3 regions of the Streptomyces sp. NPDC008001 genome follow, and region 1 is predicted to be linked to each of the others. Evidence: riboswitches for the same ligand, from Rfam matches in the RefSeq annotation. Region 1 holds a riboswitch; each other region holds the start of a gene.

The links. Region 1 has a riboswitch for thiamine pyrophosphate ahead of thiO (glycine oxidase ThiO). Riboswitches for the same ligand answer to the same signal wherever they lie in the genome.
Region 2: another riboswitch for thiamine pyrophosphate. It lies ahead of thiC (phosphomethylpyrimidine synthase ThiC); the one in region 1 lies ahead of thiO (glycine oxidase ThiO).
Region 3: another riboswitch for thiamine pyrophosphate. It lies ahead of ACFZCD_RS13735 (thiamine ABC transporter substrate binding subunit); the one in region 1 lies ahead of thiO (glycine oxidase ThiO).

What each region holds. Positions count from the first base shown of each region.
Region 1 covers NZ_JBIBIZ010000005.1:267,303-271,551, reverse strand. The annotation lists gene metF (methylenetetrahydrofolate reductase [NAD(P)H]) at 1-243, opposite strand, end outside; gene thiE (thiamine phosphate synthase) at 408-1,058, opposite strand; gene ACFZCD_RS15335 (Rv2175c family DNA-binding protein) at 1,185-1,550, opposite strand; gene ACFZCD_RS15330 (NAD(P)/FAD-dependent oxidoreductase) at 1,654-2,889, opposite strand; TPP riboswitch at 3,067-3,178, shown strand; gene thiO (glycine oxidase ThiO) at 3,177-4,249, shown strand, end outside.
Region 2 covers NZ_JBIBIZ010000002.1:391,899-396,147, forward strand. The annotation lists gene ACFZCD_RS06780 (YibE/F family protein) at 1-1,515, opposite strand, end outside; TPP riboswitch at 1,577-1,717, shown strand; gene thiC (phosphomethylpyrimidine synthase ThiC) at 1,711-3,471, shown strand; gene ACFZCD_RS06790 (hypothetical protein) at 3,582-4,249, opposite strand, start outside.
Region 3 covers NZ_JBIBIZ010000004.1:470,096-474,344, forward strand. The annotation lists gene frr (ribosome recycling factor) at 38-595, shown strand; gene ACFZCD_RS13725 (phosphatidate cytidylyltransferase) at 595-1,698, shown strand; gene rlmN (23S rRNA (adenine(2503)-C(2))-methyltransferase RlmN) at 1,867-2,976, shown strand; TPP riboswitch at 3,062-3,169, shown strand; gene ACFZCD_RS13735 (thiamine ABC transporter substrate binding subunit) at 3,165-4,249, shown strand, end outside; gene ACFZCD_RS13740 (ABC transporter permease) at 4,238-4,249, shown strand, end outside.

The DNA.
Region 1 (4,249 bases):
GGTCGCCATGCGCTCCGTGACGCGGACGGTGCCCTCGCGGGAGGAGCCCCCCGCGCCGTAGGTCACGGAGACGAAGGTCGGGCCGACGGCCTCGATCCGGCGGATGGCGTCCCAGAGGGTGCGTTCACCCTTCTCGGACCTCGGAGCGGCGAACTCGAAGGAATACGACCGCTCGCCTGAGGCGAGCAGCTCACGCACCGTGCGCGCGTGGTCTGTCCTGGTGGAGGCGGTACCAAGGGCCATACCGGCAAGTTAACCAGCGGTTCCGGCGACCCCCAACCTTCTTTCGCGATTTGCCCGATAGGCCGGTATCCCGTCCGCATTACGGACAGAACTTTCATGCTCCGTTGACGTTCCGCCGGCGGTGGCGGGGGCCGCGCACCGGCCGGAACGGGGGGCGGGCGGGCTCAGAGGCGCTCGCGGACCCGCTCGGCCAGCTTCGCCGCGGCCTCGCCGGGATCGTCCGCCTCGGTGATCGCGCGGACCACGACGACGCGGCGGGCGCCCGCGTCGAGCACCTCGTCGACATTGCCGAGGTCGATGCCGCCGATGGCGAACCAGGGGCGCGTGGTGCGCAGGGCGGCCGCGTGGCGGACGAGGGGCAGGCCGGGGGCGTGACGGCCCGGCTTGGTGGGCGTCGGCCAGCAGGGGCCGGTACAGAAGTAGTCCACACCGGGCTCGGCGGCCGCGGCGTCCACCTCGGACCCGGCGTGCGTCGACCGGCCGATCAGCACGTCCTCGCCGAGGAGGGCGCGGGCGGCGGGCACCGGCAGGTCGCCCTGGCCGAGGTGCAGGACGCCGGAGCCCGCGGCGTGGGCGACGTCGGCGCGGTCGTTGACCGCGAAGAGCTTGCCGTGGCGGCGGGCGGCCTCGGCGAAGACGGCGAGGTGTTCCAGCTCCTCGCCCGCCTCCATGCCCTTGTCGCGCAGCTGGACGATGTCGACACCGCCGGCGAGGACCGCGTCGAGGAATTCCGGCAGGTCGCCCTGGCGCTTGCGGGCGTCGGTGCACAGGTACAGCCGGGCATCGGCGAGGCGGCGGCGGGCAGTGGCGGACATCGGGTGGTTCCCCCCGGGTCGGCGGTGCACGGACGGGGGCGCGCCCCGCCCGTGCACCGGACTGTTCTGCCGGGCGCGGTCACCCGCGCCCGGGAATGCGGCTGTGGCTTTCGGTGGCTCGGGGGATCAGACGGCGAGCGCCTGGGCGCGCCGCTTCACCTCCGTGCCACGGTTCTCCCGCAGCGCGTCGGCCGGGGTTCCCGGCAGGGTCGGGTCGGCGGTGAAGAGCCACTCCAGCATTTCCTCGTCGCTGAAGCCGTCGTCCCGCAGCAGCGTCAGGGTCCCGGCCAGGCCCTTGACGACCTTGCCCTCGCCGATGAAGGCGGCGGGCACCATGAGCACCCGGTTCTCGCCCCGGCGGACGGCGATCAGCTGGCCCTCCTTCACCAGCTGCCGCACGCGCGTCACCTCCACGCCGAGCATCTCGGCGATCTCGGGGAGGTTGAGCCAGGCGGGAACAAGCGCGTCGATCTTTGCGTCAATCTCGGTCACGGGACAAGCCTGCCATCTGGCGCTGACAGCCGGTAGCCGGGTTGACCCGACCGCGGGCGCGTCACGGTGCCGCGCCCCCGCTCACGGCGGCGCGGCGGCCCCCTCAGAGCAGCGCGGCCTTGAGGGGCACGGACGCGTCGGCGGCCTTCGCACGGTCGAGGAGGGCGCCCTTCTCGATGAGCTTGCGGCCCTGGGCCAGGTCCCTGGGCCGGCCGACGGCCAGGAGGGCGACCAGGACCCCGGCGCGCAGCCAGCACACGCTCCAGGCGGCGCCTTCCGGGTCGCCGCGCCACAGCAGCTCGTCGGCGCCGGCGTGATGGCCCGCGTACTGCACGAACCGCCCGAACTGCTCGGACCAGAAGTACGGCACCGGGTCGTAGACCGGCCCCTCGGCCGGGCCGAACACGATGTTCTCGGCGACCGTCCGCGGCCCCTGCATGGCGTTGTCCCAGTGGTGCACGAGCAGCCGCTCGCCGTAGCGCGCGGACGGGAACGACGCGCAGTCGCCGACCGCGTAGACGCCGGGCAGCGACGTGCGCAGCCGCTCGTCGGTGACGACGGCGCCGTCCGCGCCGAGCTCGATGCCGGAGCCCTTCAGCCAGCCGGTCGCGGGCCGCGCCCCGATGCCGACGACCACGGCGCCGGCCGGCAGCCGGGTGCCGTCGGCGAGCACGACCGCGCCGGGCTCCACGGTGCTCACCCGGGCGCCGAGCAGCAGCCGGGCGCCGCTCTCGGCGTACCAGGGGGCCATGTGCGCGGCGACCTCGGCGGGCATGGCACCGGCGAGCACCCGGTCCGCGGCCTCGACCACGGTCACCTCGCAGCCCGCCTCCCGGGCCGCCGTCGCGACCTCGGCGCCGATCCAGCCCGCGCCGACGGCCACGACGTCGTGCTGCGCGGCCAGCACCGGCCGCAGCCCCACGGCGTCGTCCAGAGTGCGCAGCAGGTGCACGTTCGGCAGGCCCTCGCTCCCGGGCAGCCGGACCGGCTCCGCGCCGGTGGCGACGACGAGGATGTCGTAGGGGACGGGACCGGTGGCGGTGTCCAGCAGGCGCTCGCCGGCGCGCAGGCCCGTGGCCTCCCGCCCGAGCTGCAGGTCTATCCCGAGCGACGCGAAGTCCACCTCGAACGCGGAACCCTCGGCCTTGCCCAGCAGGACGGCCTTGGAGAGCGGCGGCCTGTCGTACGGCGGGTGCGGCTCGGCGCCCAGGACGGTGACGGTGCCGGACCAGCCGTGCTCGCGCAGGGCGACGGCGGTCTGCACGCCGGCCATTCCGGCGCCCACGATGACGACGTGCCGCTCGTCGGCGGCATGAGGTTCTTCCCGGTGCTCGCTCACCCGATCACTGTAGGGCGGCGGCGGGTCCGGACCGGAGCGGGGTGCCCGTCCGGGCGGGTCTTCACCGGGGGCCCGGGGCAGCCCGGCACCGGCGATCAGCCCCGCGCCGCATGGTCCCGCCGTCGTCCGCCGACAGGCCCTCGCCCGGCCCTCGCGCCGCGTACTAGGGTGGCCGTACAACGCACTCGCGGGAGCCCGGACGACCGGGCTGAGAGGGAGGCTGACCGGCCTCCGACCGTACGAACCTGATCCGGGTCATGCCGGCGAAGGGAGGGGCCGGACGCCTCATGGACGCGTCTACGACCACATCACCCAGCACATCCGCCCTGCCCGCCTGCGACGTCCTCGTCGTGGGCGGCGGGCTGATCGGCCTCGTCACCGCCTGGCGCGCGGCCCAGCGCGGGCTGCGCACCGCCGTCGCCGACCCCGCGCCGGGGGGCGGCGCGGCGCGGGTGGCCGCCGGGATGCTCGCGGCGGTCACCGAACTGCACTACGGCGAAGAGGCCCTGCTCGCCCTCAACCTGGCCTCCGCGCGCCGCTATCCGCGCTTCACGGCCGAGCTGGAGGAGGCCAGCGGCGTCGCCACCGGCTACCGGGCGTGCGGCACGCTGGCCGTCGCCCTCGATGCCGACGACCGCGAGCACCTGCGCGAGCTGCACGCCCTGCAGCAGCGCTGCGGCCTGGACGCCCAGTGGCTGTCCGGCCGCGAGTGCCGCCGCCTGGAGCCGATGCTCGCGCCCGGCGTGCGCGGGGGGCTGCGCGTCGACGGGGACCACCAGACCGATCCCCGCAGGCTCGCGCGGGCGCTGCTCACGGCCTGCGAGCGGGCCGGGGTCGCCTTCCACCGCGCCGCGGCCGTACGGCTGCTGCTCGCCGGCGACCGGGCGGCGGGCGCGGAGCTGTCCGACGGCAGCCGCGTGCCCGCGGAGCAGGTGGTGCTCGCCGCGGGCAGCCGCAGCGGCACCCTCGCCGGCGTCCCCGCGGACGTCCTGCCGCCCGTGCGCCCCGTCAAGGGCCAGGTGCTGCGGCTGCGCGTCCCGGACGCGTACGCGCCCTTCCTCTCCCGCACCGTGCGGGCGGTCGTCCGCGGCGGCCCGGTGTACCTGGTGCCGCGCGAGGACGGCGAGCTGGTCCTCGGCGCGACCACCGAAGAGCTCGGCTGGGACACCACGGTCACCGCCGGCGGCGTCTACGAGCTGCTGCGCGACGCCCACGAGCTGGTGCCCGGCATCACCGAACTGCCCCTGGTGGAGACCTGCGCCGGGCTGCGCCCCGGCTCCCCCGACAACGCCCCGCTGCTGGGCCCGACCGCCCTGCCCGGCCTGCTCGCCGCCACCGGCCACTACCGCAACGGCGTGCT
Region 2 (4,249 bases), on a different contig from region 1:
GCCGCCCTTCGACCTGCCGCGCCCCCGTCCCCGCGACCCGGCACCCGAACCCAGGCGCGAGCCGAGGCCCGAGCCGATGCCCGAACCAAGACCCGAGCCGAGGCCCGAGCCGAGGCCCGAACGGAGGCCCGAAGCGGCACCCGCCCCCGTACTCGCATTGTGCCGGTCGGCACTGACAACGAGGGCCGCCAGCAAGGTCGTCACCGGCACCGAGGCCACCAACCCGATGCTGCCGACGAGCGTCCGGACGATCTCCTCGGCCACGATCTCGCTGGTCGCGACCGTCCCCACTCCGCTGTCGGCGATCGAGAACAGCAGCAGCAGCGGCAGCGAGGCGCCCGCGTACGCCAGCACGAGCGTGTTCACGACCGACGCGATGTGGTCCCGTCCGATGCGCATGGCCGCCCCGTAGAGCTTGCGCCAACTCGCGCTCGGGTCGGCGTCCTTCAGCTCCCACACCGCCGAGGTCTGCGTCACCGTCACGTCGTCGAGCACGCCGAGCGAACCGATGATGATCCCCGCGAGCAGCAGGCCGCGGATCTCGATCTCCGGGTAGAGGCCGTGCACGAGCCCGGTCTGGTCGTCGGTGTTGCCCGTCAGATGGGCCCAGCTGGTGAAGAGCGAACCGAGCAGGCCGATGAGCATCAGCGAGGTGAGCGTCCCGAGCACGGCCACGGACGTCCGGGCGGTCAGGCCGTGGCACATGTAGAGCGCTATCAGCATGATCGCGCTGCCGCCGATGACCGCGACCACCAGCGGATCGGAACCCTGGAGGATCGCCGGGAGGATGAACAGGGTCAGTACCCCGAAGCTGATCACCAGCGCGACCAGCGCGAAGACACCGCGCAGCCGGCCGACGACCACGACGGCCAGCGCGAACACCCCCGCGAGTATCGCCATGGGCCACACCCGGTCCACGTCGGTGACCGAGTACTGCAGGTTCTTCGGCGCCTTGGGGGCGTAGGCGAGGATGACGTCCTGGCCGACGGTGTAGTGCCGGGAGGCGCTGGGCTGGACGAGCTCGGTGAAGGTCCGGCCCTTGTCGGGGCCCGAGGTGACCTCGATCTCCGACTTCTCGCAGGGGCCCTTCGGCTGTGCGGGCCCGCCCGGTCCGCCCGTTCCGTCCGGTCCGCCCTGCGCTCCGGGCGGCGGCTGCTGCGGCTGGGCGCCCGCCTTGGCGCAGTCGACCTCCTCGATCTTCACGACGCGGCCCGACTCGGTCTTCTGGTCGAGGCCGAGACCGGAGTGCTCGTGCGGCGGCGCGCCGCCGGGCCACAGCACGACCAGGCCGGTGAGCACCGCGGCGGCGAAGGGGATGAGGATCGCGCCGATCACCTTGCGCAGGTGCGCGGAGACGGGTGAGGCGGGGCCGTGACCGTGGCTGTGGCCATGGCTGTGGCCGTGCGCATGACCCTGCGCATGGCCGTGGCCGTGGCCGTGCGCAGGCTCCTGGGCGGGTGGTGGCCCGGGCTCGTGGGGAGGGTGGGACGGGGATTGCGGTTCCGTGGGGGTCACGCCTGCATCATCGCAAGCCCCCCTGGCCCTCCGGACGGGCGAGGCGCTAGCGTGGTGGCACCTTTGCAATCGCGGGAGCTCGGAGCACCGGGCTGAGAGGGCGCTGACCTCCGTACGGGAAATGCGTACGGAAGACCGCTGCGTCGACCGCCGAACCTGTTACCGGGTAATGCCGGCGTAGGGAGTTCTGGTCTCATGACCTCGCAGGATGCACGCACGTCCGAATCCGGCCGGGAGATCGGCTGGCACAAGGACTACGTGACCGGCTCGCGTCCGGACCTTCGGGTGCCGGTCCGGCGGGTCCACCTCACCAACGGGCAGGACGTGCAGCTGTACGACACCTCCGGTCCGTACACCGACCCGGCGATCGAGACGGACGTCCGGCGCGGCCTCCAGCCGCTCCGGGAGAACTGGATCATCGGCCGTGGTGACACCGAGGAGTACGCCGGGCGTCCGATGCGCCCGGAGGACGACGGCATCAAGCACACCTCGCCGCGCGGGGGGCTGAAGAACCTCGACGCGGTCTTCCCGGGCCGCCCCCGCCAGCCCCGCCGGGGCCGCGGCGGAGCCGCCGTCACCCAGCTCGCGTACGCCCGCCGCGGTGAGATCACCGAGGAGATGGAGTACGTCGCCCTCCGGGAGAACGTCTCCCCCGAGACCGTCCGCGAGGAGATCGCGGCGGGCCGGGCCGTCCTCCCCGCCAATGTGAACCACCCGGAGATCGAGCCGATGATCATCGGCAAGAAGTTCCTGGTGAAGGTCAACGCCAACATCGGCAACTCCGCCGTCACCTCCTCGATCGAGGAGGAGGTGGAGAAGATGACGTGGGCCACCCGCTGGGGCGCCGACACCGTCATGGACCTCTCCACCGGCCGCAACATCCACACCACGCGCGAGTGGGTGCTGCGCAACTCCCCCGTGCCGATCGGCACCGTGCCGCTCTACCAGGCCCTGGAGAAGGTGGACGGCAAGGCCGAGGAGCTCACCTGGGAGATCTACAAGGACACGGTCATCGAGCAGGCCGAGCAGGGCGTCGACTACATGACCGTGCACGCCGGCGTGCTGCTGCGGTACGTCCCGCTGACCGCCCGCCGCAAGACCGGCATCGTCTCCCGCGGTGGTTCGATCATGGCCGCGTGGTGCCTGGCCCACCACAAGGAATCGTTCCTCTACGAGAACTTCGAGGAGCTCTGCGAGATCCTCGCGGCCTACGACGTGACGTACTCGCTCGGCGACGGCCTGCGCCCCGGCTCCATCGCGGACGCCAACGACGAGGCGCAGTTCGCCGAGCTGAAGACGCTCGGCGAGCTCAACACCATCGCCAAGCGCCACAACGTCCAGACGATGATCGAGGGCCCGGGCCACGTCCCGATGCACAAGATCAAGGAGAACATCGACCTCCAGCAGGAGATCTGCGAGGAGGCGCCGTTCTACACGCTCGGCCCGCTGACGACGGACGTCGCCCCCGCGTACGACCACATCACCTCCGGCATCGGCGCCGCGATGATCGCGTGGTGGGGCACGGCGATGCTCTGCTACGTCACGCCGAAGGAGCACCTGGGCCTGCCGGACCGGGACGACGTCAAGACCGGCGTGATCACCTACAAGATCGCCGCCCATGCCGCGGACCTCGCCAAGGGGCACCCGGGAGCGCAGGAGTGGGACGACGCACTGTCGGACGCCCGCTTCGAATTCCGCTGGGAGGACCAGTTCAACCTGGCCCTCGACCCGGAGACGGCACGGGCCTTCCACGACGAGACGCTGCCCGCCGAGCCGGCGAAGACCGCGCATTTCTGTTCGATGTGCGGACCGAAATTTTGCAGTATGAAGATCTCTCAGGACATCCGGCGCGAGCACGGCGGTGACCTGGCCGTCGACCCCGAGGCCGGCATGGCGGAGAAGTCGAAGGAGTTCGCGGCGGCGGGCAACCGCGTCTACCTGCCCATCGCGGAGTAAGGGCTCCTGCAAGCCGCGGGCAGCTCCTGCGGACTGAGCACGGCTGAGGGCCGCACTGCAGCGGCCCCCCGCGTCCCCCGTACGGTCGCCGTTCCGGCTGCCGCCCGGAGTCACTCCGGGCGGTGGTCCGGGCCGCCGTAGTCGGGGCTGGTGAAGTCGGGGCTCGTGTAGCTCGGGCGGCTGCTGGGGGACGATTCGCTGTCGGGGCTGGTGAAGCCGGGCCGGGAGTACCCCAGCTGCGGCGTACGGCCGTTGCCCTCGGGGCGCCTCGGGGCGCACGGGGCGGACGCACCCCGGCCACCGCCCGGGGCGGCGGGAGCATTGGCCAGGGCCTCGCGCACAAAGGGCAGCAGGCCGCGGTGGATCAGGGCCTGCCGCCACGCCTCTCTGGCGCGCTCGGCGTCCTCCTGTACACGCACCCCTCGCGCATCACTCCCCTCGGAGGAGCCGTTGCGCACCGCCGTGAGCACGATCCCGACCATGGCGATGAACACGCCGGCGGCCGTGAGCCCGCCGAACCACCAGCCCACGTTGATCATCGGATCCGCGACGGTGGTGTCCGAGCCGATGGAACGCAGGACGTAGCCGATGGTCAGGAAGATCAGCGCGGCGATCCCGGCGAGGACCGGCGCCAGCACGGCGAGCACCGCTCCGGCACCCGCGCCCGAGGACTCCTCCGGCTCTCCGTCCGTGGCAGCGGGGGCGGCCGTGCCGGAGGGAGCGCTTTCGTCGTCCGGTGCGCCCCCGGCGCCTACGGGCTGGGGGCGTGCCTTCGCGG
Region 3 (4,249 bases), on a different contig from region 1:
GCGAGGCTCTGCTTACTGATAACACCAGGAGCAAGTGGTGATCGAAGAGATCCTCCTCGAGGCCGAGGAGAAGATGGAGAAGGCCGTTGTGGTCGCCAAGGAGGACTTCGCGGCGATCCGCACCGGGCGTGCGCACCCGGCGATGTTCAACAAGATCGTGGCGGACTACTACGGTGCGCTGACGCCGATCAACCAGCTGGCGTCCTTCTCGGTGCCGGAGCCGCGCATGGCGGTGGTGACGCCCTTCGACAAGAGCGCGCTCCGCAACATCGAGCAGGCGATCCGCGACTCCGACCTCGGCGTCAACCCGAGCAACGACGGCAACATCATCCGGGTGACCTTCCCGGAGCTGACGGAGCAGCGCCGCCGGGAGTTCGTCAAGGTCGCCAAGACCAAGGCCGAGGACGCCAAGGTCTCGATCCGTTCCGTCCGCCGCAAGGCCAAGGACGCCCTCGACAAGCTCGTCAAGGACAAGGAGTCCGGCGAGGACGAGGTGCGCCGTGCGGAGAAGGAGCTCGACGACACCACCGCGAAGTACGTGGCGCAGGTGGACGAGCTGCTCAAGCACAAGGAAGCCGAGCTCCTCGAGGTCTGATGAACGAGACATCCTGGGGGGCCACGCCGAGCGCCGGATACCGGGGGCCCACCGACCGGGGGCCGTCCTCCGCGTCCTTCTCGGCGGGTCCTGTGCACGAGGCGGGCGTGGCGGCGCAGACTCGGCCCATGCCCATCGTGCCCTCCTCAGGCGGAGACCAGGACGACCGTGACCAGGGGGCCGCCCATCTCCGCGGCCCCCTGTTCCGCGACGAACAGGAGCCCGACATCCGGCCCCACGACCCCGCCCCGGTGCCTGCCTCCCCCGAGTCGCCGAAGGCAGGAAAGAAGAGCGCCGGCCGTGACCTGCGGGCGGCGATAGGGGTCGGCGTCGGCCTGGGCGCGGTCATCCTCGCCTCCCTGTTCATCTACAAGCCCGTCTTCCTCGGCGTGATCGTGATCGCCGTCGTGGTCGGGCTGTGGGAGCTGACCTCCCGCCTCGCGGAGCGCAAGTCGATCCGGGCCCCGCTGGTGCCCCTCGCGGTCGGCGGTGCCGCCATGGTCATCGCCGGCTATGCCAGCGGCGCCGAGGGCGCGTGGGTGGCCGTGGCCTTCACCGCCCTGGCGGTCCTCGTGTGGCGCATGACGGAGTCGCCGGACGATTACCTGAAGGACGTCACGGCGGGCATCTTCGCGGCCTTCTACGTGCCCTTCCTGGCCACTTTCGTGGCCCTCATGCTGGCGGCGGGGGACGGCGCGTGGCGGGTGCTCACGTTCCTGATCCTGACCGTGGTCAGCGACACGGGCGCGTACGCGGTGGGCTGGAAGTTCGGCAAGCGCAAACTGGCCCCGCGCATCAGCCCGGGCAAGACGCGCGAGGGGCTGGTCGGGGCGGTCGCCTTCGCGATGGTCGCCGGCGCGCTGTGCATGCAGTTCCTGATCGACGACGGTGCGTGGTGGGAGGGCCTGCTCCTCGGCCTCGCGGTCGCGGTCAGCGCCACGCTGGGCGATCTCGGCGAGTCCATGATCAAGCGGGATCTCGGGATCAAGGACATGGGCGCGCTGCTGCCCGGGCACGGGGGCATCATGGACCGGCTGGACTCGCTCCTGCCGACCGCGCCGGTGGTCTGGCTGCTCATGGTCGTCTTCGTCGGCTCGGCCTGAAAACCGGGCCAGGTACCCTGGAAGGGCTCGCTGCTCGCGCGGCGGGCCCTTTTCCGGCCCCGCACCAGCGGGGGTGCCCCTGTGAGATCTCCGGGTTCCGGCATCGTCCTGCCGCTGGCTCCGCGATTGCGGAGGTCATCCGCCGTCGTCAATGAGGAGTCCTTGCTCATGGCCCCCGCGCCTGGAGAACTGACGTTCGTCGCCCCCCGCGGGGCCAAACTGCCCCCGCGGCACCTTGCCGACCTTTCGCCGGCCGAGCGCCGCGAGGCCGTCTCCGCGATCGGCGAGAAGCCGTTCCGCGCCAAGCAGCTCTCGCAGCACTACTTCGCCCGGTACGCGCACGACCCGGCGGCATGGACGGACATCCCGGCGGCTTCCCGCGAGAAGCTCGCGTCCGAGCTGCTGCCGGAGCTCATGAGTGTTGTGCGGCACATCTCGTGCGACGACGACACCACCCGCAAGACCCTCTGGCGGCTGCACGACGGCAAGCTGGTGGAGTCCGTGCTGATGCGCTACCCGGACCGGGTCACCATGTGCATCAGCTCGCAGGCCGGCTGCGGCATGAACTGCCCGTTCTGCGCCACGGGCCAGGCCGGACTGGACCGGAACCTGTCGACGGCCGAGATCGTCCACCAGATCGTGGACGGCATGCGGGCCCTGCGCGACGGCGAGGTCCCCGGCGGCCCCGCGCGGCTGTCCAACATCGTCTTCATGGGCATGGGCGAGCCGCTGGCCAACTACAAGCGCGTCGTCGGCGCCATCCGCCGCCTCACGGACCCCGAGCCGGACGGCCTGGGGCTCTCCCAGCGCGGCATCACCGTCTCCACGGTGGGCCTGGTACCCGCCATGCTGCGCTTCGCCGACGAGGGCTTCAAGTGCCGCCTGGCCGTCTCCCTGCACGCGCCGGACGACGAGCTCCGCGACACCCTGGTGCCGGTCAACACGCGCTGGAAGGTCCGTGAGGTCCTCGACGCCGCGTGGGAGTACGCGGAGAAGTCCGGGCGCCGGATCTCCATCGAGTACGCCCTGATCCGCGACATCAACGACCAGGCGTGGCGCGGTGACCTCCTCGGGCGGCTCCTCAAGGGCAAGCGCGTCCACGTCAACCTCATCCCGCTCAACCCCACCCCGGGCTCGAAGTGGACGGCCTCGCGCCCCGAGGACGAGCGTGCCTTCGTGGCGGCGATCGCGGCGCACGGTGTGCCCGTGACCGTCCGGGACACCCGCGGCCAGGAGATCGACGGGGCCTGCGGCCAGCTGGCCGCCACCGAGCGCTGACCGGGCGCCTCAGGCCGGACACCGATCCGTGGAGAGGGCACTGATACGGTGCCCTCTCGCGTCAACGAACAACTCGCACAAATGAACAATCCGACAGGGGAGCGCCCACGGGGCGCTGAGAGTGCGGCACGGCCCGCAGACCCTCGGACCTGATCCGGGTCATACCGGCGTAGGGAGTCAGCTCAACCATGAACACCAATCTGCGGCGTGCCATCGGCACGGCCGCCGTCACCGTGCTCGCCTTTCCGGCCCTGGCCGCGTGCGGGAGCTCGGACGACTCGGGCGGCGGTGCGTCCGACGGCAAGGACAAGAACGTCACCCTGGTCTCCCACGACTCCTTCGTCGCGTCCGACGAGGTCCTGAAGGAGTTCACCCGGCAGACCGGGTACAAGGTCAAGGTCGTCAAGGGCGGCGACGCCGGCCAGGCCGTGAACCAGGCCATCCTCTCCAAGAACCACCCGCAGGGCGACGTCTTCTTCGGCGTCGACAACACCCTGCTCTCCCGGGCGCTCGACAAGGGCATCTTCGCGCCGTACGAGGCCAAGGGCCTGGACAGGGTCCCGCGGAAGCTCCAGGCCGACGCCGGCGAGCACCGCGTCACCCCCGTCGACACCGGCGACATCTGCGTCAACTACGACCGCGCCTACTTCGCCGACCACAAGGTGGCCCCGCCGCAGACTCTGGACGACCTGGTCAAGCCCGAGTACAAGGGCCTGCTCGTCACCGAGAACGCCGCCACGTCGTCCCCCGGCCTCGCCTTCCAGCTCGCCACGGCCGCCAAGTACGGCGACGACGGCTGGCAGGACTACTGGAAGAAGCTCAAGGCCAACGGCGTGGAGGTCGTGGACGGCTGGGAGCAGGCCTACAACGAGCGCTTCTCGGGCTCCGCGGGCGGCAAGAAGGCCAAGGGCGACAAGCCCCTCGTCGTCTCCTACGCGTCCAGCCCGCCCGCCGAGGTGATGGGCGTGAAGCCGCAGCCCGCCGAGGCACCGACCGGCGTTGCCACCGGCACCTGCTTCCAGCAGACCGAGTTCGCGGGGCTGCTGAAGGGCGCGAAGAACCCCGAGGGCGGCAAGGCCCTGGTCGACTTCCTCCTGAGCCGTACCTTCCAGGAGGACATGCCCCTGCAGATGTACGTCAAGCCCGCCAACCAGGACGCCAAGCTGCCCGAGCTGTTCACCAAGTACGGCGCGCAGGTGACCGACCCCGGCACCATGGCCCCCGAGAAGATCGCCAAGAACCGCGACCAGTGGGTCAAGGCATGGTCCTCGCT